DNA from 3 places in the Lactobacillus sp. WILCCON 0059 genome. Region 3 is predicted to be linked to each of the others. Evidence: predicted binding sites of a transcription regulator. Region 3 holds the regulator's gene; each other region holds the start of a gene.
The links. The regulator HrcA, encoded in region 3, represses chaperone genes, less so after heat shock. The targets are predictions, from matches to a motif close to TTAGCACTCNNNNNNNNNGAGTGCTAA.
Positions count from the first base shown of each region.

Region 1: ACYVUT_RS01445 (Hsp20/alpha crystallin family protein) is a predicted target of HrcA. The motif match lies at 7,534-7,560, and genes of this name have one in related genera.
Region 2: ACYVUT_RS02935 (ATP-dependent Clp protease ATP-binding subunit) is a predicted target of HrcA. The motif match lies at 3,582-3,608, and genes of this name have one in related genera.

Region 1 is NZ_JBUBHN010000001.1:295,689-305,530, forward strand. It holds gene ACYVUT_RS01405 (C1 family peptidase) at 1-514, opposite strand, end outside; gene ACYVUT_RS01410 (peptide cleavage/export ABC transporter) at 630-2,810, opposite strand; gene ACYVUT_RS01415 (LytR/AlgR family response regulator transcription factor) at 2,807-3,568, opposite strand; gene ACYVUT_RS01420 (GHKL domain-containing protein) at 3,571-4,923, opposite strand; gene ACYVUT_RS01425 (bacteriocin) at 4,934-5,101, opposite strand; gene ACYVUT_RS01430 (hypothetical protein) at 5,175-5,396, opposite strand; gene ACYVUT_RS01435 (glycosyltransferase) at 5,413-6,513, opposite strand; gene ACYVUT_RS01440 (bacteriocin) at 6,611-6,769, opposite strand; gene ACYVUT_RS01445 (Hsp20/alpha crystallin family protein) at 6,976-7,401, opposite strand; gene greA (transcription elongation factor GreA) at 7,634-8,098, shown strand; gene ACYVUT_RS01455 (hypothetical protein) at 8,141-8,350, opposite strand; gene ACYVUT_RS01460 (hypothetical protein) at 8,405-8,965, opposite strand; gene ACYVUT_RS01465 (hypothetical protein) at 9,134-9,604, opposite strand; gene ACYVUT_RS01470 (adenylosuccinate synthase) at 9,740-9,842, opposite strand, start outside.
Region 2 is NZ_JBUBHN010000001.1:595,829-605,670, reverse strand. It holds gene ACYVUT_RS02960 (adaptor protein MecA) at 1-504, opposite strand, end outside; gene spxA (transcriptional regulator SpxA) at 608-1,012, opposite strand; gene ptsP (phosphoenolpyruvate--protein phosphotransferase) at 1,185-2,912, opposite strand; gene ACYVUT_RS02945 (phosphocarrier protein HPr) at 2,912-3,178, opposite strand; gene ACYVUT_RS02940 (hypothetical protein) at 3,286-3,486, opposite strand; gene ACYVUT_RS02935 (ATP-dependent Clp protease ATP-binding subunit) at 3,654-5,849, shown strand; gene ACYVUT_RS02930 (DUF1827 family protein) at 5,966-6,244, shown strand; gene ACYVUT_RS02925 (multicopper oxidase family protein) at 6,570-8,228, shown strand; gene ACYVUT_RS02920 (hypothetical protein) at 8,252-8,440, shown strand; gene ACYVUT_RS02915 (peptide chain release factor 3) at 8,516-9,842, opposite strand, start outside.
Region 3 is NZ_JBUBHN010000001.1:1,430,377-1,440,218, reverse strand. It holds gene truB (tRNA pseudouridine(55) synthase TruB) at 1-423, shown strand, start outside; gene ribF (riboflavin biosynthesis protein RibF) at 438-1,379, shown strand; gene hrcA (heat-inducible transcriptional repressor HrcA) at 1,515-2,558, shown strand; gene grpE (nucleotide exchange factor GrpE) at 2,570-3,187, shown strand; gene dnaK (molecular chaperone DnaK) at 3,246-5,090, shown strand; gene dnaJ (molecular chaperone DnaJ) at 5,173-6,312, shown strand; gene lepA (translation elongation factor 4) at 6,435-8,273, shown strand; gene ACYVUT_RS06750 (class A sortase) at 8,254-8,955, shown strand; gene recJ (single-stranded-DNA-specific exonuclease RecJ) at 8,952-9,842, shown strand, end outside.

The DNA.
Region 1 (9,842 bases), 1.1 Mb from region 3:
CTAAGACGGCGGAGTGTTCGCTATTGAAGCTTTCCGGCATGGCGTAAGTTGGGACGACGCCGTACTTTTTAATTAGGGAGGCGGCCATGTGCCACTGGCCACCGTCGGTTTGGCACCAGTCAAAGTAGCCGCGCACTGTCTGGTCGTCTAAGGGGCGGTCAGCGGTCTTGATGATTCGGTCGTAGAAGTAGTTGGCCCGTTCAATCTTATCCCAGAAGAAGTTGTAGCTTTGGGAAAAAGTGAAGTTCTTGTCCTTGTTCTTCTTGCCAAAGTTGTGGCGGACAACATTTAAGGTTGAAAAGAGCCAGCAGCGGCCGGACTGCTTTTGGTTGGTGACATTGTCAGTGTCCAGCTCTAAAGAAAAGGTGTGGTTGTGCTCAGCGGCAGAGTTGTAGGCCGCTTCTTGGAGGCCCGACCGGCTAACAGCCCGGCTGATGACTTGTTTTTTGGGGTCGGCGTTAAATTGCCGGCTAAATTGGTCCAGCAATTCGGAATTTAATTCGTGCTTAGTCATATATTTTCCTTTCTATTTCTTAGTCAATCTTCTTCAATCTTACGGGAAATATTGCGTATTTTCAATGATTGCTAAATAGTAAAAAAGCACTTCAAGACTTGGAGTGCGTTCATTTCTATGAATTTTTAATTAGGTTGTAGTAGTAACCGTGTTGGTCAAGTAAGTCGTTAGGCTTACCTTGCTCTACGATTTCGCCCTGGTGTAGTACTATGATTCGATCTGATTGTTGTGCGGTAGAAAGATGGTGTGCAATAAAGATAATTGTTTTATCTGGAATTTGGAGTAGATTTCTAACAATTTTAGATTCAGTAATGGTATCAAGGCCACTCGTGATTTCATCAAAAATTAAAACAGTAGCTGATGATAAAAGCGCACGCGCAATTGCAATGCGTTGCTTCTGCCCACCGGATAGCATTTTTCCTTGTTCGTCAAGTTGAGTATCAAACTTAAGAGGCAGGTTATCAATATCTTGAAAGATTTCAGCAACTTTACAAGCATCTATTAATTGTTGCTCTGAGATTGAATTAGGTGAACCGAGTAGAAGGTTGTCTCTAATTGTTCCCGAAAAAATGTTAGAGTTTTGAGGAGTATAGTTAATATAATTGCGGAGTAAGTGATGTTCAATTTTCCTGATAGGGTAATGATTAAATGTCAATTTGCCCTTGCTTGGATAATCAAAGCCAACGAGCAGCTTAGCCAATGTAGATTTACCTGAGCCACTCATTCCAACAATTGTAATTTTTTCGCCCTTTTCAATTTGGAAGTTGATATTTCTCAAGGTATCCTTATTAAAATTGTAGTGATAGAAAACGTCTTGGAGCTGAATAGTTCCATCAATTTGATCGCGGGCAGTAATTGTTGTTGGAGTAAAATTTTCTGGTTTTACAGCATAAACTTCATTTAACCTCTTTTGGGCTACTTGAGCTGATTGGATTGTAGGCTGAAGACCTATAATGTTTTTGATAGACTCGAAAAAATAAATTAGTAGAGAGTTGAAAGCTATTAGCTGACCGATTGACATTGAATGACCGATGATGTCTCTTGAGCCAAACCATAAAATTAGCAGAGTTAAAGAAGTTTCGATAAAAGTTTTTATGGTATTTTGATAAGCAGCCATTTTTCCATATTCAAAATTCTTTTGAAGATAATGAAGGTATTTATCGCTGAGATTTTTCAAATATTGTTGCTCTCCATTAAAGGCTTTGATTGTCTCCATCCCCTCGATACTTTCAATAATTGCAGATGAAACTTCCGAATTGCTCTCCATTTGTTCATTATTGAGTCGATCAAATCTTTTACTAAAGCAGATAATGGCTATCAAAAATAGTGGGATTGAAAGAATAGCCAAAATGAAAAGATGTCTATTCTGAAAGAATAGGATAAAGCTGACAGTAATGATGATGGTTAAGTCGAGAAGGAAGGAGACGGTCAAATTAGCTAAAGCTTCAACGATATGTCCAGTGTCAGAAAAACGTGAAGTGATTTCACCGGTCTTTCGAGTAGTAAAAAAGTTTATTGGTAATTGGAAAAGGTGCTCTAGGTATTTGAAATTTAGCTTGTTAGATAATTTTTGCTCTAGCCGAATTAATAGAAGATTTTGCTCAAAAGAAAAAATAGAACTGGCTATATAAGCTGTTAACAAACTACAAGAAAAGATAGTAATTAAATTGGAATTTCCTCTTGGAATAAGAGTATCAATCAGTTCTTGTAAAAAAAGAGAGTTGATAATATCAATTATGGTCACCAGTAGAGATACGGTGATCAACTTAAAAATTAAACTACTTTCTTTTTTATATAATGATGGAAGAAGAGACCAAATGGTAGTGCTTTTTTCGTGCACTTCTTTAAAAGTAGATTGCGGTTTAAAAAGAAGGGCAACTCCAGTCCATTCCTGACTAAATTTTGTTTTAGTAATTTCAATAATTCCGATATTTGGGTCTGGATCAGCAATTAATAATTTTGAGCCCAAATCTTTTAAAACAGTATAGTAATGAAGGAGCTCGTTATCTTTAATTACGTGCACAATTAGTGGATATGTGGTATTTCTAGAATGGAATAATGATAAATCTGCTTTAACAGCAGTAACATCTAAATATAGCTGTTCTGCTGCTTTTACCAAACCAAGTGCAGTGGTACCTTCAATATTTGTTTTGGCTAGATGTCGTAAATGGGCTAAAGTTACATCTGAATGGTAGCTTTTTAAAACCATTGCTAAACAAGCTATTCCACAATCAGTTTCTTCCAATTGAGATATATACGATTTATGATACTTAATAGAATTAAATAGGCTGATCATTTTGAAAAATATTTTCTAAGCATATGACTGTTTTTTCGTGAATAGTATTGAATATCACCGTTAGGGAAGGTGATTTTGTGCGACTGATAATCAATTTCAGCTTTTTTAGGATTAATTAAGCATGATTGACTGATTTGCAAGAGATAAGGTGCCGTTTCCGCAATTTTGCTGATACTACCGATAAACTGACTAATTCCGTTGGTATGAACAAGTTCTAATTTATGGGAGTTGCCAGTAGTTGAAATATAGTAAATATTATCTGCAGCAATTTTCTTTACTTCATATCCAGCTTTATAAGTAAAGAAGTTTGCAGATTCTGAGCTTGAGTTTTCAAAATAATTAATGGCTGATTTTAAGGTGTCTGAAATACGCGTAGTTAACTCTGCTACATTAGAGCTTTTTACTATATAATCGATAGGCCCCAATCGTCTTTGATAAGTGATGATAGAAAGGTCGGCATGACTTGTAACGAAAATAATCTGAGCTTTTGGATCGTTTTGCTTAATGTATTCTGCTAAGTCAAATCCGTTATCTTTACCAATATTTTTACCAAGCTCAACATCTAGGAAATAGATTCCACCGGTAGGTATTGTCTTCTGTAAAATATTGATAGCACTTTTGTATGTTGTCGCTTGCCCAAATACGTTAAAAGTTACCGAATCGTTATCAGATAATCGAAAAGCAGCGATTAATAGCATGTGCTTAAGCTGACCAATTGTATCTTGATTGTCATCACAAATAAATACTTGATACTTCATAGCTAGTCTATTACCTCATCTATTGGCAGGATGGTTAGATTGAAAATAAACCAAGTATCCTTGATATGATAGTCAATTATGACATTGTCGTATTTTTGAGAAAATTGCTTAACGTTTGCTAATCCGAGGCCAGGATGTTGCTTTTTAGTCGTGTATCCTTTTTCAGTTAACTGACTCAAAGTAATATCAGAATTAGGAATTCGATTTCTGATCATAAACTCAAAGTCGTCATGATCTTGATAATACATGGCTTCAATTCGTAAGTCTTGTTTCTGAAGGAAATTGGAGTTAAAATAACCCGTTTCTGCCTCAATTGCGTTGTCAAAAGTAATACCAATCACTCTCACCAAATCAAGTAAATCGATATTTTGGGGAATTTCATAAATTTCGGATTCACATCCAAAGCTATATAAAATTCCTAAACTGTACATTTGTGTCAGTTTGCTAAATACTATACTTTTAAGTTCTTTTATATGAATATGATTTAAGTCTTTGTACTTTCGTAATGCTTCTTCGTTAAAATGACTATTTGTATATTCACTTAATTTGTCAATAACGCCTTTGACATTGCCTTCTTGAGCGTCAATTTTTAAGCTATTAAGAATGTTTTGATAATCATGCTTAAACCTGCGAAGATCATCCTCGTTTTGATCTAGATAAGATGAGTATTCTTCTAGTTCCTGCTTTTCCTGGAGCAGTTCTTTTTGTTGAGTATGGGAAAGCAACTTCTTTTGTATTTCGACTAAAGAAATATACATGATCAAAATAAAAATCGATTGCAAAAACAATAAAGCTAAAGATACAATGATGACCTCGGTTGGTTTGGTATCGCTTAAAACATACGCGTTAAGAACCATCGAACTAATATATATATACGCCAAAACACCAATAAAAACTTTTTTATTGGTGCTAGTTAGGTTAGTAATGATTTTGGGAATAATTTTAAGGAGTAGTAGGTAACTAATAATAATAATCGCAATATTAGTAAAAAAATCTAAATTACTAGAGTCCAAAATGGGAAAGAGAAAAAGAATTAAGTTAGAAAGGATGATAGTAATGGAGTCAAAAATTCCTAGGAAAAGCGCAGCACCTAGAATTAGAAATTTATCTTTTGTGTTTCTTAAACCAAGTAGTGTGAAGAAAAGAATTTCTACAATTGTAATCGAAATATTGACGACTACATTAGACGGGATTAATACGGAGGCTATAAAGCAAAAAATATAAAAAGCAGTGACAAGAATTTTCTGGGATGACGTAAACTTGACCATAGATATTTTGGTAAAAATAGATAAATCTACAATCAAACTTAGTATAATATTGGCAAGTATGCTAAATAATTCAAATGTATTGTTCATTGATATTTACTCATTGCTTTCTAAAAGCTTTAACTAAACTCTTGTATAATTGGTGGCTTTTCTTATCAGTATTAAAGCCCCGTATGTTAATAAAGTTGGTAGTAATATAAGCAGAAAGCTGAGATTGTGTAGTACCGCCCTTAATTTTTTGAAGCTCTGTTTTATCTAATTTTTTCATAAAAAGATTCCTCACTCTAATAAAAAATAGCGTTACCTAGGTAGTTACCTAAATAATACTATTAATGATCAATTTATAGCATTGAAATTACAGAAACAATAATTAAAATAGCGCCAACTAGTGACAAGATGCCTGCTCCAATATATCCACTCCATAGAGCAAATCCCCACCATTGATCATTAGAATAATTGCTACTATTTGTTTTTAACTCAAGATACTTCTTAGTTTGTTTAAAAGCAAAAGCACCACCTACAATAAGTAGCAAGCCAACTACTAACAGAATTACATATTCCATAACCGTGTTCTCCTATTTACAATAGAAAATCTATTTCACTATCTAATAACTCTTTATACTCTGGATTATCAATATTTTCAACAAGATTTTTGGCGCTAGAATACTCGCCAATGTTAATTAGTAATTTTATTAAAGCAGGTATTACTGAATCTTCGGTTCCCTGAGATTCTTCCTCTACCTTGTCAAGATTTGATTCATATTGTCTTAGACACTTGTTGACGAATTTTAAGGTAGACCTGTTTCTGGTTTCATTTAATATATTGCTTGCAGAGATAAATATTGCTAAAAAGTTCGCATCATAGGGAAATTTCTTCATAGCCGCCTTTGAGCATTCTATAGATTCGTTAAGTTTCCCATCTGACATCAGTAAAAGAGCGTATCTTGCCAAAAGATATTTTAGCCATTTGCTGCCTTGAATGTTGCTATCTGAAAAGTTATCTGCTTCGTTACTAAATATAAACTTTTTAAGATGCTTTATATAATATTTTTTAGATATAAATCCAAGCTCGATGTAGTCTTGAGAGATCATTGCAACCCAACGTGGATTATTGGGTTCTTGGTCTATCTGATGCAATAGTAGTTTTGAGTATCTTTTAGCCTTATTAAATCTTACGATTTCTTGAGGGCTGTTTCCCTTGTTTACTATGCAAAGATTGGAGTCAACGATATCTAATTTACCTTTTATGGTTATTAGCTCTTCATGTACGCAACCATGATACCTTATAAAGTCATCCTTTTTGAATAGAACCTTTTTCCTCACAAAGGAATTGCCATTGTATGATTTTATTTTTATAGTACAAACAGGTGCTGAACTAGTTTGATCTAGATAGTATAGAAAATCTTTTAATTCATGACTAGTACAGAGTGAATTATCGAACACTTCGTCAGAATCAATGATAAAAGTCCAGCCTGCTGGAATGAACTTTAAGCATTCGTTTCTCATATAAGCATAGTTTTCTCGCCAAGGAACTTGATAAAGATGAGCTTTAGAGAAATTTTCTTTAACGACCTGAATAGTATTATCAGTAGATCCTGTGTCTACAACTACAATAGAGTCACAGTAATTGTCTATTGATCTTAGTGCCTCTAGAATGTTGTGCTCCTGATTTTTAGTCATTATTAAACCTGTTAAATGAAGATTGTATTCAGAATTGGTTTGATAGAACTCTGTATAATTGTTGGATTCAGGTCTCTTAAATTTGATCATATTATTATTAGTGGTGGTGCTTCCAGTTAATTGAACCTGGCTCTGCTAGTTCACCAATTAGTCCACTGATTCCGTTGGACCACTTTACCCAACTTGGTTGCTTTTTCTTACCGCCCTTGACTTGTTTTAATTCGTCTTCGGACATTATTTTTAGTAACTTTTCCATAGTTAAACCCTCCCGGTCACAAATTGAATTTGGATGATCTTCTGATCACAATTGTTATTATAATGCGATTAATTGAGAAGAAACCAAATTTGCCTAAGCGGTCAATTTTGATGCTTAAATGGCATCTTTTCACAATTTCACAAGTTTTATACTGAAATTTTTGGCAAAAAAAGAAGCCCTCGCGGGCTTCTCTAAGCACTCTGAGCTTATTCGATAGTAATCGTGTCTTTGTTTTCTTCTGGAGCGCTCTTTGGCAGGGTAACCGTCAAAACGCCCCCGTCAAGCTTGGCGCTGATGGCCTTCTTGTCAACGTTCGGCAGGCTGAAGCTTCTGGAAACTGACCCTTCGCTGCGCTCCTGGCGCAAGAGGTTCTTCTTCTTGTCGCTGTCATCCTTGAAAGTGCTGCGGTGGCCGGAAATCGTCAAAATCCCGTCAGTGTAGGAGAGGTGGATGTCATCCTTGCTCATCCCCGGCACGTCGACCTTGACGGTGTATTCGTGCTCATCTTCAGCAACGTCTGATTGCAAAATGTTTCTGAAAGCGTGGCTGTCCAAGAAGTCCTTGGAGTTGTCGAGCCAGCCGCCCATGTGATCGAACAAGTCGTTGTAACGGTTCATTAAATCATTAGTCATAATCTAAAACTTCCCTTCAACAAATTATTCTATTCAAGCTGCTTTTTACAAACAGAGGCAGGAAGAGAAGCGGTGGAGCCGCTTTCTTTCCCGACAACTATATTATAGTCCCTTTTTGGAAAAATGGAGCATTTAGCACTCAACTTTTTTGACTGCTAAATAAATTTTTTGGCAAAAAGATCTGGGCGGGCTATAATGATTTAAAAATAGAAGTGAAAGGCGACTGGCAAGCATGGTATATTATCAAAAAATGACCCCGGAGGGCTACAAGCAGATTGAAGACGAGATCGCGGCCTTGAAGGCTGACCGGCCCCGCCGGGTGCAGAACCTGAAGGAGGCCCGGGCCCTGGGCGACTTGTCTGAAAACACTGAATATTCAACCGCAAAAAGAGAACTCCGCCATTTGGACAGCCGGGTCCGCTACTTGAACAAGCAGCTCAAGTATGCCGAAATCATTGAGATCAAGAATGACGGCAAGGTCAACCTGGGAAAAAATGTCACCATCCGCTATGAAGACGATGGGGAAGAGGAAAGCTACAAGATCGTGGGCCGGATGGAAGAGGCTGTAGGCGATGGCAAGCTGCCCTTTGACAGTCCTTTGGGCCACGCCCTCATGCACCGCAAGGCTGGGGATGTGGTGACGGTTGAAGCGCCGATGGGAGACTACCAAGTCACCATCCTCAGTGTGGAAAATTAAAATGGAAAACCGTCTAGCTCTAAGCTAGACGGTTTTTGCGTGTTATTTTTTGTTGAGCTTGTAGAAGAAGTAGATAGAGTCAATAAAGAAAGCGATCCCAATAAGAGCTACTTCCCAAATGTCTTTAGCAAGAAAACCATATTTTTTCCACAACATAATGTCAGTTGTGGTAATGCCGGTTGCAAAACTAGCAATGAAGGCACAAAGGCTAGTAGCAATTTTACCTTCTAGAATTTCTTTCAGCTTTTTCATAGTACTTTCTTGTACACCCACTTTACAGATTGCAAATGTTTTCTAGCTGAATCCTTATAAGTGTAAGTCTTCCAAGCAGGTTAACAACGTAGATAGTATGAACTTTCCACTCTCAGTTATTTTTCTTACGGATTCGCTATTATATTTCTGAGTATCTAGATAGTAGTATTTTCTTCCAGCATGTCTAAAAGCAACTTTGCCATTTGCGTAGCTGAAGTTGATAAACGGGCTGAAAATACTGCTACTTTGAGAAGACGGTACCTGGCTATTGTTGATATCGATAGAGCAAACTTCATCGCCATCTAAATAGATGGTGTAGATCCCATCTGCATTGGTAATTTTGTAAGAGTGTTCCTCACCGTTGTATCTTACCTTGCCGCTCATTCTTGAAGGATCATCTGGCAAGATTTGCATTGTTTCTCCTGATTTTGTGGTTATGTTTTGCCATTTGTTGTCTGATGATCCCTGTGAAGAATTGTTAGTTGAACTAGTAACTTGCACACTGCTTGTTGTAGTAGATGCATTTACCACGGTTGGAATTGTTGCTTGCAAAAGAGTTGTAGCAGAAAGGCCAGTTGCTAGTCCAATTGCGATTAATTTGCTTAGTTTTTTCACTTTTTACCTCCGAAAAATTACATTTCCAACAAATATAGTATAGCACTTACATTGCGGAAAGGAAGCGCTCTTTTGGAAAGGATATTTTGGAAAAAGTAGGCAATCATCCCAGTGTGGATAACTAAAGTGGAAAACCCGTCTGGCTTAGAGCTAGACGGGTTTTGTGTGTTATTTTTTGTTGAGCTTGTAGAATTCTTCAATTGAAAAGCCAAAAGAGAAAATGGCGATTATGGCCAATTCAATGGTTGGATCATAATTGCTTGTGCTTCTATTCCAAAAGGCGATAGCCCCAACTGCAAAGCCAGCAAATAAAGAATCAGAAAACGCAATAATTCTCAAACTTCCCTTTCCAGTTAAAATATTCCACAATCTCTCTCTAAATTTATTAGTAGTCAACTTGACTTTTACCTTGTTTAACTTGTAGAGCTTGTATGTGCCATAGATACCATAGAACAAGAGGATAAGTCCGCAGATAATAGCTTCGGCTATGGAGCTGTTATGATAACCGCCCTTGAGCCCTAAGGCAACAGTCGCTGCCGCAAAACCAGCTATGAAGGTAGTAGAAAAGGTAAAGATACTTAGAGCGATTTTACCATTTAGTACATCCTTTACGGATTGAAAAAGATTTTTGCTTTTCATGATAAAAACATCTCTTCCAAATAATATTATTTACGCCTCTATGGTAGCACTTTCTTCAAGTAAAACAAGATAAAACATTTTTTGCCAAAATAAAGAACCCCGTCAAAGACGAGGCTCTTAGTAGATATTAATTTTTTACAAAGTCCATGGGTCTTGCAAAACGATGGTTTGTTCCCGGTCTGGGCCGACAGAAACAGTCACGACAGGGATGCCAGTGATTTCACTGATCCGCTTGACG
Region 2 (9,842 bases), 830 kb from region 3:
GTCAGCCAAAGCCAGGAGATCATCGATGTCGTCAAAGGCCAGGACATGAGTCTCCTGATAACTCCAGTAGTCCTCGTAGTCATCATCATCAGTGTTGCCCAGGTCCTGCATGATCACCGGGTCCATCTCAGTGTTGGCGTCATCAGCCGGATCCAGGTCAGAAAAGGCCCAGTACCCTTCCTCAACTGGCTCAGCTATATCGCCTCCGACCCCGTTAGCTTCAGGATCAAAGAAGCGCCGCATTTCTTCCGGCAGGTCGCTGTTATTATTCATCTTGGTAATCAAGAGATCGATCCCGCCATCGTTGGGCATGACTTGGAAAGTCACCGGCGCATCGCTGGCAAAGTCATTGTCCTCGTCTACTTCGCGCAGAACCGACAGGAAGAATTCCTGGACTCTTTCCCGGTTGCCGAGCAAGTCCAGAATCTTCAAGCCCCGCTGATTCAGATCCTCCCGGGTCATGCTTACGCGGAGCGTGTTCTCATTTACCTTTTCAACGCGCATTCTCAATCCCTCCTTTGTGTGTACTGTTATTGTAACCTAAAAAGCCGACAAAGCAAAAGCGTTAGCTTCTAGAAGCCAACGCCTTCAACTTTCTATTCTGAAATTATAAATCCTGGTCTGCCAGGCGCTTAGCCCGGGCCATTTCCAGCCGGCGCACGCTGCGCGGCAGGAAGCGACGGATTTCATCTTCATTGTAGCCGACCTGCATCCGGCGGTCATCCAAAATAATTGGCCGTCTCAGCAGGCTTGGGTTCTTTTCAATCAAATCGATCAGTTCGTTCATTGAAATGTCGTCCAGGTCGATGTTCAGCTCTTGGAAAGCCTTCGACCGCGTTGACACGATTTCTTCCGTGCCTTCTTCAGTCATTCTCAGAACATGAATGATTTCTTCCCGGTTCAGAGGATCAGAAATGATGTTTCTTTCCTTGTAGGGAATATTGTGCTGTTCAAGCCATTGCTTTGCCTTGCGGCATGAGGTGCAGCTTGGAGAAACATATAAATCTACCATTGTTACCACGCTCCTTTAAAATGAGATTGCATGAACACACATTCGTTACTTACTATATAGTTTAACATGGATACTTACAAAAAGGAAGGGGGTAATTGGCTTTCTTTTAAATTTCTTAATTAATCGGACAAAAAAAGCGGTCAGCTCACGCTAATCGCTTTTAATTTGCTCTTTACTTGTCAGCCATCAGGTTCTTAACCAATTCGATGTTGTCTTCGTTGGTCAATGATTCCTTGGTAGCCTTGTCAGCCAGGCTGGCGAGTTCTTCAGTTGAGAGCTTCTTCATTTCGTTTCTGATCCGCAGAATTGAAGTTGCGCTCATTGAGTATTCGTCCAGACCCATGGAAAGCAGGATTGGGAACATAGTTGAGTCACCAGCTGCTTCACCACACATCCCGCACCAGATGCCAGCTTCGTGAGCTGAGTCGATCGTGTGCTTGATGAGACGGAGAACTGACGGGTTGTATGGCTGGTAGAGGTAAGAAACGTTTTCGTTGCCCCGGTCAGCAGCCATAGTGTACTGGATCAAGTCGTTGGTCCCGATTGAGAAGAAGTCGACTTCCTTGGCAAATTGGTCTGCCAAAACAGCAGCTGCTGGAACTTCGATCATCATGCCGACTTGCAGGTCGTCGCCAACCTTGACGCCTTCCTTGACCAGCTTGTCCTTTTCTTCAGCCAAAACAGCCTTGGCTTGGTGAAGTTCGTCCAAAGTACCGATCATTGGGAACATGATCCCCAGCTTGCCGTAAGCTGATGCTCTCAGTAAGGCCCGCAGCTGGGTCCGGAAGATTTCCTTGTTCTTCAAGGACAGACGAACGGCACGGATACCCAGGAATGGGTTCATTTCTTCTGGCAGGTCCCAGTATGACAGGTGCTTGTCGCCACCGATGTCCATGGTTCTGATGATAACCTGCTTGCCGTTCATGCCTTCCAGAACCTTCTTGTAAGCTTCAAACTGGTCTTCTTCAGTTGGGAAGTCGTTTGAGTTCATGTACAAGAATTCAGTTCTGAACAGGCCGACTGCTTCAGCACCGTTTTCCAGAACGCCGGCCAGGTCGTCTGGAGTACCGATGTTGGCAGCAATAGTGAAGTGCTTGCCGTCAGCAGTTACTGATGGTTCGTCCTTCAGCTTCCGCCATTCAGCCTTTTGCTTGGCGAAGTCGTCGCCCTTCTTGCGGTAGTCAGCCACTTGTTCTTCGCTTGGTTCAACGATGGCAACACCATCCAAACCGTCAGCGATCAGCATTTGGCCGTTTTCTACAGAAGTGGTGATCTTTTCAGTCCCGACAACAGCTGGGATTTCCAAAGACCGAGCCATGATGGCTGAGTGAGCAGTCCGGCCGCCCAGGTCAGTTACGAAGCCCTTAACGTACTTCTTGTTCAATTGTGCCGTGTCACTTGGAGTCAAGTCTTCAGCAACCAGAACTACTTCGTGGTCGATGCTTGCCAAGTTAGGCAATTCCTTGCCCAGCAAGTGCGCCATGATCCGCTTTGAAACGTCGCGGACGTCAGCGGCACGTTCTTGCATGTAGGCATTGTCAGTCATGCTTTGGAAGATAGTGATGAAGTTTTGGGCAACTTCGTCCAAAGCTGCTTCACTGTTGACAGCGTCGCTCTTGATCTTGGCGCTGATCTGGCCAGTGAATTCAGGGTCTGACAGGAACATCAAGTGGGCGTCAAAGACTTGCGCTTCTTCTTCACCCAAGCTTTCAGCTGCAACCTTGCGGATGTTTTCCAATTCAGCTTGTGATTCGGCAACTGCCTTGTCAAAGCGGGCTACTTCAGCTTCCGCGTCGGCAACGGACTTCTTTTCAAAAGAAAGGTCCGGTTCGACCAGGAGGTAGGCTGGAGCAACAGCAACGCCGTCACTGGCTGCGATACCCTTCAAAGTTTCAGTCATTATTCAGCCAAACCTTCTTTTGACATAGTTTCAGCAACAGCTGCGATAGCTTCCTTTTCGTCGTCGCCTTCAGCGCTGATAGTAACGTCTGCACCTTGGCCAACACCCAATGACATTACGCCCATGATTGACTTAAGGTTAACTGACTTGCCGTTGTATTCAAGGTTGATGTCTGAACCAAACTTTGAAGCAGCTTGTACCAACAAGGTAGCTGGACGAGCGTGAATACCAGTTTCAGCGATAATGTGAAATTCTTTCTTTTCCATCGTAAATTATCTCCTTTAAAAATCAAGAATTGGGTACCAAAGTACCGTTTCCCTTAAAGAATAACATGTTTTCGAGGTCATTACAACTTAATTTGTAAATGTTTTCATTAATACTTGGGCTTATTCTCGATCGAAGTATAGGTAATAACCCCGCCACGGCCAGCCCGGCCGGTAATTTTCTTGTTTTTCCCGTAATTGCGCAGGCTTTGCTGGAAGGCAAAAGCATCTTCCGGGTCCTTCTGCGGGTCGATCTGGTACTCAAGCAAGTCGCCTGAGACCAATTGCTCCAAAATATCAGTATAGTCCATATTAATGTTACAACCTCCTGTCCATTATTTTAGCGCAATTATTTGTCAAAATTAAAGGAAGAAGACTCAAAGGCAAGCTGTTTTCTTTCCAAGACTTAGCACTTGACTAACTAGAGTGCTAAGTCCTATAATTTAGGCAGAACTTTGATGAAAGGCGGTATTTTAACATGTTGTGTCAAAACTGCCACCAACGGCAGGCCTCGATACATCTTTACACGAAGATTAACGGCCAAAACAAAGAAATCGACTTATGTCAGCAATGCTACCAAGAATTAAGGAATCAACAAGGCAATCAAATGAACAATGACAACTTTTTCGGCGACTTTGACGACCTCTTCAATGCTTTGAACGGGCGGCCAAATGGCGCAAACCGTGACAACAACCAAAATCCATCCGGGCAAAACCCGGGCCGAGGCGGCAATGGCGGCGGCCAGTCCCTGCTTGACCAGTTTGGGACCGACTTGACCGCTTTGGCCAAGAAGGGCAAGATCGACCCGGTTATCGGCCGGGACCGGGAAATCGCCCGGGTGATCGAAATCCTCAACCGGCGGACCAAGAACAACCCGGTCCTCATCGGGGAAGCCGGGGTCGGCAAGACCGCGGTCGTTGAAGGCCTGGCCCAAGACATCGTAGACGGGTCCGTTCCAGCTAAATTGCAAAACAAGCGGATCATCTCCCTCAACATGGTTTCCATGGTGCAAGGGACCGGGATCCGGGGCCAGTTTGAACAAAGAATGCAGCAGCTGGTCAAAGAGCTGCAGAGCCAGCCAGACATCATCCTCTTTATCGACGAAATCCACGAAATCGTCGGCGCCGGCAATTCTGAAGGCGGCATGGATGCCGGCAACATCATCAAGCCGGCTCTGGCCAGAGGCGAGCTGCAATTAGTCGGGGCCACGACCATCAAGGAATTCCGGGAAATCGAAAAGGACTCCGCCCTGGCCCGGCGTTTCCAGCCAGTTGAAGTCAAGGAGCCAAGCATCGACGAAACCATCAAGATCCTCAAGGGGATCCAAAAGCGCTACGAGGACTACCACCACGTCAAATACACTGACGATGCCATCGAAGCTGCCGTCAAGCTGTCTGCCCGCTACATCCAGGACCGCTTCCTGCCAGACAAGGCCATCGACCTTCTGGACGAAGCCGGGTCAAGAATGAACCTGACCATTCCTTACATCGATAAGGAAAAGATCCAGGAAAGAATCGACGCGGCTGAGAAGCTCAAGCAGGACGCCTTGAAGAACGAAGACTACGAAAAGGCTGCCTACTACCGCGACCAGATCGAAAAATACGAAAAGCTGAAGGACCAGAACGTCGACCCGGACAAGACCCCAACCATCACGGCCAAGGTCATGGACAAGATCGTCGAAGAAAAGACCAACATCCCGGTCGGCGACATCCAGGCCCAAGAAGAAAACCAGCTGGCCAACTTGGCCAGCGACCTCAAGGCCAAGGTTATCGGCCAGGACGAAGCCGTTGACAAGGTGGCCCGGGCCATCAGAAGAAACCGGATCGGCTTCAACAAGTCCGGCCGGCCAATCGGCTCCTTCCTCTTCGTTGGCCCGACCGGGGTCGGCAAGACCGAGCTGGCTAAGCAGCTGGCCTTGAAGATGTTCGGCAGCGAAGATGCCATGATCCGTTTCGACATGTCCGAATTCATGGAGCAGTACTCTGTTTCCAAGCTGATCGGGTCAGCTCCGGGTTATGTCGGCTATGAAGAAGCCGGGCAATTGACCGAACGGGTCCGCCACAACCCTTACAGCCTGATCCTTTTGGACGAAGTTGAAAAGGCCCACCCAGATGTTTTGAACCTCTTCTTGCAGATTCTTGACGACGGCCGTTTGACTGACTCACAAGGGCGAACTGTCTCCTTCAAGGACACGATCATCATCATGACCTCAAACGCCGGCCAAGGGATCAAGACGGCCAGCGTAGGCTTCGCGGCGGAAAACAACAAGAACGAAGCTGAAGAAACCCGCAAGGTGATGAGCCAGTACTTCAAGCCAGAATTTCTGAACCGTTTTGACGACATCATCCAGTTCCACCCATTGACCAAGGGCAACCTCCTGCAGATCGTCAACCTCCTTTTGGACAAGACCAACGCCATGGTCAGCGACCAGGGCCTGCACATTACGGTTACTGACGCGGCCAAGGACAAGCTGGTTGAAGAAGGCTACGATCCGGAAATGGGCGCTCGTCCGCTTCGCCGGGTAATCCAGGAAGAAATCGAAGACAAGGTGGCCGACTACAAGCTGGACCACACTGAAGCCAAGCAATTAGTCGCCGACTTAAAGGATGGGGAAATCGCAATCTCTGAAGAAGTCCCTGCCCTGCCGGCAGCTGAAGCAAGTGAAGAAAAATAACTATCTCTGAACAGAAAAAACAAGGATTCTCCAAAAAGGATCCTTGTTTTTTTCTTGAATGCGTTATAATGAAAGTGAGGGGAATATCAGAGACAAATAGAAACGGGTGAAGTTTTATGCACTTAATTGATGTTACTAATAGCTATGCCGAATTAGTTCACAGTCAGCTAAATACTACGAGCGTGAACTACGTTAAAGTTTACTCCTTAGGCAACACTACCGTAGTTTATACCGAAAGCCCAATCGCCATCGGGATTGTATTAGAAAACCACCACCGCAAGATCCGCGAAGAAGAACTCGAATTCGTGGCCAAGCGGCTGATTCCCGACCGGACCAGCTACCAGCTTACAGTTGACAAGCACCGCCGGGTGGTTGAAATCCACGTTGACAAGTAATCCCTGCAAAAGAGCCCTGATGGGCTCTTTTTTCATTCCTTCTTTTCCTTTTCTTCTTTAGCTCCCTATTTCTTTTATCTTCCTTTTTTCTTTTCTGCGAAAAATTCAAAAAATACCCGTTTTTTAGCAAAATTGAAGATTTACTTGCGAAAAATAGCCTTTTTTTCAAAAAATCCGCCAGAATTGATCTATGTCAATTTTTTTATTAAGAAATAGTTCTACAATTTGCTTTGAGCACTGGAAAGCGCTTTTAGAAAAGAAAGTGAATGTGTAAAAAGCAGCAATTTTAAACTGTTGATTTGGTAAAAACAAGGAGGTACTAAACATGACAGTTTATCCGGATTACTTTTATGCTGAAAAAGACTTTGACAAGAGCCACATGGGCTACAAGCCGCTGACGATTCCAGCAGGCGTTGAGGCCCAGCCTTTGGCCGTTCCCCCGCTTTTAGCGCCGGACAAGGTTGATGGCAATGACATCTACTACACCATCGAAGCCCAAGAAGGCGAAAGCCAGATCCTGCCAGGCAAGAAGACCAAGACCTGGGGCTACAACGCTCCCCTTTTAGGCCAGACCCTGGTAGTCAAGACCGGGCAAAGAGTCCACGTGCGCCTCAAAAACAGCCTGCCTGTCCTCACTTCATTCCACTGGCACGGCATGGAAGTTCCGGGACCAATTACTGACGGCGGCTGCCACGCCCCAGTTTACCCTGGCGAAGAAAAAGATATCGAATTTACGGTCAAGCAGCCTGCCGCTTTGACCTGGCTGCACGCCCACCCATGTCCGTCAACAGCCATGCAGGTCTGGATGGGCCTGGCCATGGGGGTCGTGGTTACTGATGACAACGAAGCCCGCCTGCCGATTCCAAAGAACTACGGGGTCGATGAATTCCCAATTATCCTGCAGGACCGGACCTTCCACGACAACCAGCTTGACTACCGGGCCGACTACGACCCAATGGGCGTCTTTGGTGAAGTTCCTTTGATCAACGGCGTGGTTCGCCCTTACGTTGACGTAACTACCCAAAAGGTACGCCTGCTCTTCTTGGGTGGGTCTGACCGCCGGGAATGGCGCCTGCACTTTGAAAACGACCTGACCATGACGCAGATCGGCGGGGACGATTCCTTCCTCAGACACCCGATTGAGGTCAAGAAGCTTTTGATCGGGCCAGGGGAAAGACAGCAGGTCATCGTTGACTTTGCCGGCTACAAGGAAGGCGACGTTGTCAGTCTCTACACTGACGACTTCAAGCTGGTTGAATTCCGCATCCACGCCTTTGAAAAAGACGACCGGGAGCTGCCATTCAACATCTTTACTCCAGATGACCCGGCCGTAAACAGCGAAGCACCAGTCCGCCACGTGACTATGGACGATCACGACAAGATCAACGGCCTCCGCTTCTCCATGGAAAGAATCGACATGAAGCAGACCTTGAACTCAGTTGAATACTGGGACGTAACCAACACCAACAACTCTGCTTCAGGGATGCTGCACCCATTCCACATCCACGGTGCCCACTTCCTGGTCGTTTCCCGTAACGGGCAAAAGCCTAACCCAAACGAAATCAATGTCTACAAGGACACTATTGAAGTCGGCCCAGGCGAAACTGTCCGCTTGAAGGTCTACTTCCAAAATGCCGGGGTCTTCATGTACCACTGCCACATCATCGAACACGAAGATGCCGGCATGATGGCCCAGATCCAAATCGTTGACCCGAAGGACCCGGACAAGACCTACAAGCTGATGGACATGGAAACCATCACCAACGCCTTTGCTGAAGAAATGGGCGTTGAACCAGGTGAAGTCTTCATGCCAGGGATGGACGTTGAAGACATGGACATGGGTGCCTGCTTCCACGCGGCTGAAGCCGAAACCAGCCGCCGCTTGGTTGAAGCCGTTACTGCCGCTTCAAGAGCCGGCCACGGCCACGACGCTTCATCAGGTGCCAGCCACCACGACGCGACCAGCGGGGCCAGCCATCACTAAGAAGTAATTGGAGGAAAAGAATTATGATGAACAACAACCTTTACTTGAAGATTTTGTGGGTCTTGCTGTACGGGATCGTCGTCTTCTACACCTTTACGGATAAGATGATGATGGCCATGTACTGGATGGCCGGGGTAATGTTTGCCCAGTCCGTCATTGACCTCGTTTACTACTTTTTGCCAAAAAGCAAAACAGAAATGACTGAATGCTAGTCAGTCAAAACCAATCATGCACTAAAAAAACGATGCCTCGCGGCATCGTTTTTCTTGTTTACTTGCTTCTTTGCATTACAGCTTTTCCGTCAGTTCCACATCCGGGTACTTGTCGTGGAACCAGCGTTCAGCAAAAGCATTTTCAAAGAGGAAGAGTGGATTGCCGAAGCGGTCCTTGACCAAGAGGTTCCGGCTGGAAGACATCTTCGGGTCCAGCTGGTCAGGATTGATCCAGCGGGCTACCCGGTGGCCGATGGAAGTCATTTCAACTTCGGAGTTGTATTCATTCTTCATCCGGTACTGGAATACTTCAAACTGCAGCTGACCGACCGCCCCCAAAATGTAGTCGTCGGTCTGGTAGTTGCGGTAGAGCTGGACGGCGCCTTCTTGAACCAGCTGGTTCATCCCCTTGTGGAAGGACTTCTGCTTCATGACGTTCTTTGGTGAAACCCGCATGAAGAGTTCCGGGGTAAATTCCGGCAGCGGCGGGAATTCCAGCTTGCGCTTGCCAGCGTAGATGGAGTCCCCGATCTGGAAGTTGCCAGTGTCGTACAAACCAACAATGTCCCCGGCCACGGCTTCAGAAACCTGGACCCGGGCACTTGATTCAAATTCAACGGCATTGTTCAAGCGGACCGGCTTGCCGGTTCTGGCCAGGGTTACGTCTAGACCCTTGCTGAATTCCCCGCTGCAGACCCGGACAAAAGCAATCCGGTCTCTGTGCTGGGGGTTCATGTTGGCCTGGATCTTGAAGATAAAGCCGGAGAATTCATCATCATCTGGCTTGAGTTCTTCATCCCCGTTGACTTCGTGCTCGCCTGGCGCTGGAGCTAAGTCAACGAATTGTTCCAGGAAGGTCTCCACCCCAAAGTTGGTCAAGGCTGACCCAAAGAAGACTGGCGTCTGCTGGCCGGCTAAAACTTTTTCCCGGTCAAAGCTGGCTCCGGCCCCTTCCAAAAGCTCGATTTCACCCAAAGTTTCTTCAAACTGCGGATCATCAGCCAAAGGACTGCCTGCTGGCGCCTTCCCGTCTTCTAAAGCGATAAAGCGGTCTTGTCCATCTTCTGGGTGGTAGAGTTCAACCCGCTGGTTAGCCAGGTCATAAAGGCCCAGCAGGCTCTGCCCCATCCCAATTGGCCAGTTCATGGCCACGCCTTCAATGCCCAGGACTTCTTCCAGTTCAGCAACCAGGTCCAAAGGTTCACGGCCATCTCTGTCCAGCTTGTTCATGAAGGTGAAGACCGGAATCCCTCTTTGCCGCACGACCTTGAAGAGTTTCTTGGTCTGCGGCTCAATCCCGCGGGCGGAGTCGATGACCATGACCGCGGCGTCAACCGCCATCAAGGTCCGGTAGGTGTCTTCTGAGAAGTCCTGGTGGCCTGGGGTGTCCAGGATGTTGATC
Region 3 (9,842 bases):
TTTGACCCAGAAAAAGGCCGGCAGACTTTTTCTTATGAAGTTGAATGTTCTAAGGGGACCTATGTCCGCAGCCTGGTCAACGACCTGGGCGATAAATTGGGCTTGCCGGCAGTGATGACCAAATTGCGGCGGACGGCCAGTTCTGGCTACAAACTGCAGGACGCGGTCACTTTGGAAGAACTGGCGGAGAATTTGGACCATGCTGAAGATTATATTCAGCCAATCGACAGCTTTTTTGCTGACTACCCGCAATTTGAATTAGACGATGCCTTATGGCAGCAGGTGAAAAACGGGGCCTGGATCAAACTCCCTCTTGATGCAGGCAAGGTCGCTTTGCGGTATAATGAAAAGGTTAAAGCGATTTACCGGGCCAAGGGACAAGGTCTCTACTGCCCGGACCTAATGCTTTTAAGTAATGAGTAATTGAGGGATTAAGTTTGAAAGTAATAAATCTAAGCTATCCGTTCAAGAAAGAACTGACGGCCGGCAAGGTTGTCCTGGCCCTGGGCTTTTTTGACGGAGTTCATATCGGCCACCAGAAGTTGATCAAGGAAGCCCGGATAATTGCAGATGAGAAGGATCTGCCATTGATGGTGCTGACCTTTGACCGCCATCCCAAGGAGGTCTACGCCGGGGTCAAGGACTTTGAGTACTTGAACAGTCCGGAGGAAAAGGCCTACGAAATGTCCAAGATCGGGGTCGACTACCTGGTGATTCTCAAGTTCACTCCGGAATTCAGCCACCTGGCTCCCCAGGCCTTCGTTGATGAGATCATCATGGGCCTTAAGGCAGACACGGTTGTTGCCGGCTTTGACTACAGCTATGGCCCAAAGGACGTGGCCAACATGGAAAATCTGCCGGTTTTTGCCAAGGGCCGCTTTGACATCAAGGTGGTGCCAAAGCAGATTTTTGCCGGGGAAAAAATTGGCTCAACCGAAATCCGTAAGGCTATTAAAAGCGGCAATCTCCGCTTGGCTACAGAATTGTTGGGTCACCCGTATCTAACTAGCGGCAAGGTCGTCCACGGCTTCAGAAACGGCCACAAGCTAGGCTTTCCAACCGCGAATCTGGAATTGGCCTGGCCAAAAGTGTTGCCGAAAATCGGCGTCTACGCGACCATGACCCAGGTGGGGGACAGCTGGTACCAGTCGATGACCAGCGTCGGCTACAATGTCACTTTCAATGATGAGAAGAAGATTTACATCGAATCCAACATCTTTGATTTTGACCAGGACATCTATGGCGAGCAGATCACCATTGCCTGGTACAAGTACTTGCGCGGGGAAGAAAAGTTTGCCGACATGGAAGCTTTAAGCGAGCAGCTGAAGCTGGACCAGGTCGCCAGTGAAAACTATTTTAGTTCCTTAATTGGACAGTAAAAAACGGTCTTTGAAAAGAGACCGTTTTTTTGCGGGATTTTTTTTAGCATTCTCCTTGACTAACTGCTAATTTCTTGTTAATCTATACCATGTTAGCACATGAAAGATGTGAGTGCTAAAAGTGAGGGCGATGTTATGTTGACCGAACGTCAAGAACTTATTCTCAAGACAATTATTCAGGACTTCACCAAGACGCATGAGCCGGTCGGCTCAAAGACAGTCATGAATCAATTGCCGATTAAAGTGTCCAGCGCGACTATCCGCAATGAGATGGCGGTCCTGGAAGAGCATGGCTTGATTGAAAAGACCCACTCCTCCAGCGGCCGGGTGCCATCGACTGAGGGTTACCGCTACTACCTGGACAATTTGGTGCAGCCCCTGCAGCTGCCGGAAGAAATTTACAATCAAATTGGCTACCAGTTTGACCAGCCGTTCAACCAAGTGGACGAGATCGTCAAGGAAGCTGCCAAGATCCTGTCGGACTTGACTGACTACACGGCCTTCGCTGAAGGCCCCGAAGTCAAGAATGTCAGCATTACGGGCTTCAGAATCGTGCCCCTGGCACCCCGGCAGGTCATGGCAATTCTGGTAACCAGCGATGGCAGTGTCAAGAACCAGCTTTACACCTTGCCGCGGCACATCTCAGGGGATGAAATTGAACAAGCTGTCCGCTTGATCAACGACCAGCTGGTCGGCAAGAATTTAAGCGAAATCAACAAGCAGACCTTTGAGCAATTGTCCAGCTCTAATATCGTCGGCAAGAATGCTCCGGAATTTCTGGAGCTTCTGGAAGCCGTCATTAAAGACGCGGCAAGTGAGCAGCTGTACGTTGACGGTCAGCTGAACCTGCTCAATAATACAGAAAACAGCGATTTAAAAGACATCAAGTCGCTTTATGAACTGATCAATTCCAGCTCTTTAGCTGATGAACTGATCGATCTGAGTGACAGTCCCGGCCATTATCCAGTTCATGTCCGCTTAGGGACGGAATTGCAAAACGACCTGCTGAAGGATTTCAGCCTGGTGACGGCTGAATACAGCGTCGGCCGCTATGGCCGGGGAACGATCGCCCTCTTGGGGCCGAGAAATATGCCTTACTCGGAAATGATTGGCTTGATGGAATACTTCCGCCAGGAACTGGCCCGCAAGTTGTTAGATTACTATGGCAGATTTAAATAAGGAGGTTTGTCGTGAGCAAAGAAGAATTTCCAAGTGAGAAGGATTTGCCGCAAGAAGACCAGGAAAAGCAAGCCAAGCCAGCTGAAGCTGACAAGGCAGGCGTAAAAGAAGACAAAAAGGTAAGTGGCGACAAGGAAAAGGCTGACAAGGCAGCTGATTCAGAACTGGACCAGCTCAAGGCTGAAGTTGCCGCTTTGACCCAGAAGAACAAGGACCTGGAAGACAAGTACTTAAGAAGCGAAGCTGAGATTCAAAATGCCCAGCGCCGCTACAGCAAGGAAAGAGCCAACCTGGTCAAGTATGAGTCCCAGCGCTTGGGCAAGGATATCCTGGCCAGCGTGGACAACTTGGAAAGAGCCCTCCAGGTCAAGGCCGACGACGAGGCTTCCAGCCAGCTGAAGAAGGGGATCGAAATGACCCTGGAAGGCCTGGTCAGAGCCTTGAAGGATAACGGCATTGAAGAAATCAAGGCTGACGGTGAAAAGTTTGATCCGACATTGCACCAGGCGGTCCAAAGCGTACCGGCTGAAAATGATGATCAAAAAGACCATGTCGTCCAGGTCCTGCAAAAGGGCTATGTCTACAAGGACCGGACCCTGCGGCCAGCCATGGTTGTGGTTGCCCAGTAAGGCAATTTTTTAACAAAGCAATAAACAAGCAAAAATAATACAAAGGAGATAAAAGACAATGTCTAAAGTTATTGGGATTGACTTAGGTACCACCAACTCAGCAGTTGCGGTTTTGGAAGGCAAGGAACCAAAGATTATTACCAACCCGGAAGGCGCCAGAACTACCCCTTCAGTAGTTGCCTTCAAGGACGGCGAAATTCAAGTCGGTGAAGTTGCCAAGCGGCAAGCCATCACCAACCCGAATACTATTGTTTCCATCAAGCGGCACATGGGCGAAAGTGACTACAAGGTCAAGGTTGGCGACAAGGCTTACACCCCACAGGAAATTTCAGCCATGATCTTGCAATACATCAAGAAGTTCTCAGAAGACTACCTTGGTGAACCTGTAACTGACGCGGTTATCACTGTTCCAGCCTACTTCAACGACGCACAACGGCAAGCAACCAAGGATGCCGGCAAGATCGCGGGCTTGAACGTGCAACGGATCATCAACGAACCAACTGCTTCAGCTTTGGCCTACGGCTTGGACAAGGATGAAGACGACGAAACTGTTTTGGTTTACGACCTTGGTGGTGGTACTTTCGACGTTTCCGTTTTGCAATTGGGCGATGGCGTCTTCCAAGTTCTGTCAACCAACGGTGACACTCACCTGGGTGGGGACGACTTCGACAACAAGATCATCGACTGGCTGGTTGACGGCTTCAAGCAAGAAAACGGCGTTGACCTGTCCAAGGACAAGATGGCAATGCAGCGTTTGAAGGACGCGGCTGAAAAGGCCAAGAAGGACTTGTCAGGCGTATCTTCAACCCACATTTCTCTTCCATTCATCTCCGCTGGTGAAGCAGGTCCTCTGCACCTGGAAGCAGACCTTACCCGGGCTAAGTTCAACGAACTGACTGATGACTTAGTGCAAAGAACCAAGATCCCATTTGACAACGCCCTGCGTGACGCTGGCCTGTCAGTTGGCGACATCGACAAGGTCATCTTGAACGGTGGTTCAACCCGTATTCCAGCTGTCCAAGAAGCCGTAAAGAAGTGGGCTGGCAAGGAACCAGACCACTCAATCAACCCAGACGAAGCCGTTGCTTTGGGTGCCGCAATCCAAGGCGGGGTTATCTCCGGTGACGTTAAGGACATCGTTTTGCTTGACGTTACTCCGCTTTCCCTGGGTATTGAAACCATGGGCGGGGTCTTCACCAAGCTGATCGACAGAAACACCACGATCCCAACTTCCAAGAGCCAGATTTTCTCAACTGCCGCTGACAACCAGCCAGCCGTTGACATCCACGTTCTGCAAGGTGAACGGCCAATGGCAGCTGACAACAAGACTTTGGGCCGCTTCGAACTGACTGACATTCCAGCTGCTCCACGTGGCGTGCCACAAATCCAAGTTACCTTCGACATCGACAAGAACGGTATCGTTAATGTTTCTGCCAAGGACATGGGGACTGGCAAGGAACAAAAGATCACCATCCAATCAGCTTCAGGTCTGTCAGACGAAGAAATCGAGAGAATGAAGAAGGAAGCTGAAGAACACGCTGACGAAGACGCGAAGAAGAAGGAAGAAGTCGACCTCAGAAACGAAGTTGACGGCTTGATCTTCCAAACCGAAAAGACTTTGAAGGAAGTTGACGGCAAGCTCGCAGACAGCGACGTTCAACCAGTCAAGGATGCCCTGGAAGACTTGAAGAAGGCTCAAAAGGACAACAACCTGGACGAAATGAAGGAAAAGAAGGACGCTTTGAGCAAGGTTGCCCAAGACCTGGCTGTCAAGCTCTACCAGCAAAACGCCCAAAACCAGCAAGGCCAAGGCGGTCAAGCAGGCCCAACTGACAATGGCTCAAATGGCGCAAGCGGCGACACTGTTGACGGCGACTTCACCAAGGTAGACCCAGACAAGTAAAGCGACTATAATTAAACAAAAGGAGAAGAACTGCTTGATGTAGTTCTTTTCTTTTGTTAGTAAAAGGAGCAGTAATAAACAGATGGCAGCAAACCGTGACTATTATGACGTCTTAGGCGTGAGCCGGGATGCCAGTGACGCAGAAATCAGCAAGGCCTACCGGAAGTTGGCCAAGAAATATCACCCGGACTTGAACCACGAAGCAGGGGCAGAAGAAAAGTACAAGGAAGTCAATGAAGCTTACGAAGTGCTTCATGACCCGCAAAAGCGGCAGCAGTATGACCAATTTGGCCAGGCTGGCATGAACGGCCAGGGCGGCTTTGGCGGCCAGTACGGTGGTCAGGGCTTTGGCGGAGCTGATTTTAGTGACTTTGGTGACATCTTCAACAGCTTCTTTGGTGGCGGCGCCCGCCAGCAGGTAGACCCGACCGCTCCGCAGCGGGGGGCTGATTTAGACTACACGATGACGATCGACTTTATGGACGCCATCAAGGGCAAGACCAGTGAAATCAGCTACAGCCGGTCAACCACCTGTGAAGTCTGCCATGGTTCTGGGGCTGAAAAGGGGACCCACCCAATCACCTGCGACAAGTGCGGCGGCAGCGGCATGATGACTATTACGCAAAGAAGCGTTTTGGGCATGATCCAGCGGCAGACGACCTGTGACAAGTGCGCGGGCAGTGGGGTCATCATTCAGCATCCATGCCAAAACTGCCACGGCAAGGGGGTCAAGACCCAGAAGCAGACCCTGCAGGTCAAGGTGCCAGCGGGCATCGACAACGGCCAGCAGATCCGCCTGGCCGGCCAAGGCGAAGCCGGCAAGAACGGCGGCCCTTACGGGGACCTCTACATCGTCTTCCGGGTGCGGCCAAGCAAGGACTTCACCAGACGTGGCCAGACCATCTATACGACCGTGCCGATTTCCTTTGCCCAGGCAACCTTGGGTGACGAAATCAACGTCAAGACGGTTTACGGCGACACGAAACTGAAGATTCCGGCCGGCACCCAGCCGAACCAGAAGTTTACTTTAAAGGACAAGGGTGTTCCGAGCCTGCGCGGCGGCAGTTCTGGCGACCAGGTAACCACGGTTGAAATCGTGATTCCGAAGTCCATCAATGAGGCCCAGCGCAAGGCCTTGCTGGAATTCGTCAAGGCCAGCGGCGGCTCCATTGCCCCGCAGGAAAAAGGTTTCTTTGAACGCTTGAAGGAGAAGCTGAGCTAATTTTTTAAAGCAATTTAAGGAGGCAGTCTGAGAGGACTGCCTTTTTTGATGACTGGGAAAAGACAAACGGGCCAATTTCGGGTATAATTGTTTAGTACTTTAGTAAGGATGCGAGAAAATATATGGACTTAGAAAAATTAAAAGACTACCAAAAGCACATCCGCAATTTTTCAATCGTGGCCCACGTTGACCACGGCAAATCAACGATTGCCGACCGGATTTTGGAACTGACGGACACGGTTTCCAAGCGGCAACTGAAAAATCAAATGCTGGATGACATGCCCCTTGAACGCCAGCGGGGGATCACCATCAAGATGAACTCGGTGCAGGTCAAGTACCACGCCAATGACGGGGAAGACTACATTTTCCACTTGATTGACACCCCAGGTCACGTCGACTTCTCCTATGAAGTTTCCCGGTCCCTGGCCGCCTGTGAAGGGGCTGTCCTGGTCGTTGACGCTTCCCAGGGTGTCCAGGCCCAGACCCTGTCAAACACTTACCTGGCCCTGGAAAACGACTTGGAAATCCTGCCTGTTTTAAACAAGATCGATCTGCCTAGTGCCGACCCGGACATGGCCAAGAGCGAAATCGCTGACATGCTGGGCTTAGACGCCAGCGACGCCGTAGAAGTTTCCGGCAAGACCGGGGCAGGGATTCCGGAACTTTTGGAAAGAATCGTGACCGACATCCCAGCTCCGACCGGGGACTTGACCAAGCCCCTCAAGGCCTTGATCTTTGACTCCAAGTACGATGACTACCGGGGGGTGGTCATGTCAGTTAGAATCGAAGAAGGTACGGTCAAGCCGGGTGACGAAATCATGATTATGAACACCGGCAAGAAGTACGAAGTAACTGAAGTGGGCGTCTCCAGCCCTCACCCGGTTAAAGAAGACATCTTGATCGCCGGGGACGTTGGCTACATCACCGCCAACATCAAGTCCGTCCGGGAAACCCGGGTCGGGGACACGATCACCAGCGCTGAAAATCCAACGGCAGAAGCCCTGCCAGGCTACCGGCAGATCCCGCCAATGGTTTACTCTGGTATGTACCCAACTGACAACCGGGATTATGATGACTTGAAGGAAGCCCTGCAGAAGTTGCAGCTTAACGATGCTTCTTTGGAATTTGAGCCGGAAACTTCCCAGGCCCTGGGCTTTGGCTTCCGCTGCGGCTTTTTGGGCCTTTTGCACATGGACGTCGTTCAAGAGCGGCTGGAGCAGGAATTTGACCTGGACCTGATCATGACAGCACCGTCAGTTGACTACCACGCTATCATGCCAAACGGGGAGGTCAAGTTAATCGACAACCCGGCTGACCTGCCAGATGCAGGTGAATACAAGGAGCTGCAGGAGCCTTACGTCAAGGCGGAAATCATGGTGCCAAATGATTTCGTCGGGGCTGTAATGCAGCTGTGCGAAGGCAAGCGGGGCGAGTTCCAGACTATGGACTACCTGGACAAGTACCGGGTCAACGTGATCTACGAAATGCCCCTGGCTGAAATCATTTACGATTTCTTTGACCAGCTCAAGTCCTCAACCAAGGGCTACGCTTCTTTGGATTATGAAATTATCGGCTACAAGGCCACCAACCTGGTCAAGATCGATATTCTCTTGAACAAGGAACCGATCGACGCCTTGAGCTTTATCGCCCACCGCGAAGAAGCCAGAGACCGGGCTGTCCAAATGTGCAGCCTCTTGAAGAAGCTGATCCCGCGGCAAAACTTCCAAGTCGACATCCAAGGGGCAATCGGGTCCAAGATCATTTCCCGGGCCACGATCAAGCCTTACCGAAAAGACGTTACCTGGAAGATCCACACCGGTGACCCGGACCGGCGGGCCAAGCTTCTGGAGAAGCAGAAGCGGGGCAAGAAGCGGATGAAGTCAGTTGGCCGGGTGGAAGTGCCTCAAGATGCCTTCATGGCAGTTTTACGGATGAATGACGATGACATCAAAGGCAAATAAAAATAGAAAAGACCACCCAGTCCGGCGGATTATTCTGCGCGTAGTTGCCGTAATCCTCTTTTTGCTGGGCCTGGCTTTGGTCTTTAACCAGCAGATCAGCGCGTTTTTTGTCAAGCAGAACCAGACAGCCGCTTTAAAGGGCCTGACCCGGGACCAGATCGTGCAGAACCAGAAGAAGAAGGGGATGTACGACTTCAAGAAGGTCAAGTCAATCGACTTTGCCCAGACGACCCGCAGCCGGGTTAAGAATACGGCTGGCGCTATTGGGGCAATTTCCATCCCCAGCGTCAAGCTCTACCTGCCGATCATGAAGGGGCTGTCGGATTCGGCCATGTCAACTGGGGGCGGCACCATGCGGGCTGACCAGAAGATGGGGAAGGGAAACTACCCTTTGGCTGGCCACTATATGACCGATAAAGGCGCCCTTTTTTCACCCCTTGAGCGGGTGAAGCTGGGCAGTATGGTCTACTTGACTGACTTAAAGAAGGTTTACGTTTACAAGATCTACTACAAGAAGGTGGTTGATCCCAGCGCTGTCTGGCTGGTTGCCAACACCAAGAAAAAGATCGTGACCTTGATCACCTGTGCTGATGGCGGGACTAACCGCTGGTCTTTAAGAGGCAAACTGACGGCGATCAAACCTGCCAGCAAGCAGAATTTGGAGATGTTTAAACTTCGATGAAATGGCAAGAAAGAACAGCTGCTCCTTTGGCAAGCAGCTTGGTTGAGGAATTCCAACTTAGCCCGTTAACGGCTAAGTTGTTTTCTTTGCGGGGAATTGACAGCGAAGAAAAAATCGACTACTGGCTCCGCGCCACTGAAAATGACCTGGCTGACCCTTTTTTGATGCATGACATGGACAAGGCTGTGGGCCGGATCAACCAAGCCTTAGATGAGGGCGAAAAGATTACCATTTACGGTGACTATGATGCTGACGGGATTACCGCTACGGCGATTATGACAGAAATGCTGTCAATCATGGGGGCTGACGTCCATTATTTCATTCCTGACCGCTTTAAAGACGGCTACGGGCCAAGTCTGAACCGCTACAAGGAAATTGTGGCCGATGGGACCAAATTGATCATCACCGTTGACAACGGGGTAACCGGGATTGAAGAAGTTGCTTATGCCCAGTCCCAGGGCGTTGACGTGATCGTTACCGACCACCACACCTTCAAAGAAGAGATGCCAGATGCCTATGCCCTGGTGCACTGCAATTACCCGGGCCAGGCTTATCCTTTTGACGACTATTGCGGGGCCGGTGTGGCTTATACCATCGCCCGGGCAGTCTTAGAAGACACGGCCAGCGAATTTTTGGAATTGGCCATGATCGGGACTATTGGGGACATGGTCAAGGTCTCCGGTGAAGGGCATATTATCGTCAAGCGGGGCCTGGAGATGCTGAATGAAAGCTCCCGGCCAGGCTTAAGAGCCCTCATGCACAATGCCGGCCTTACTCCGGGGATGATCGATGAAGAAGACGTTGGCTTCAGCATTGCCCCGCGGCTAAACGCCTGCGGGCGCCTGGCAGATGCCAGCCTGGCCGTAAGGCTGCTTTTGGCGGAAAGT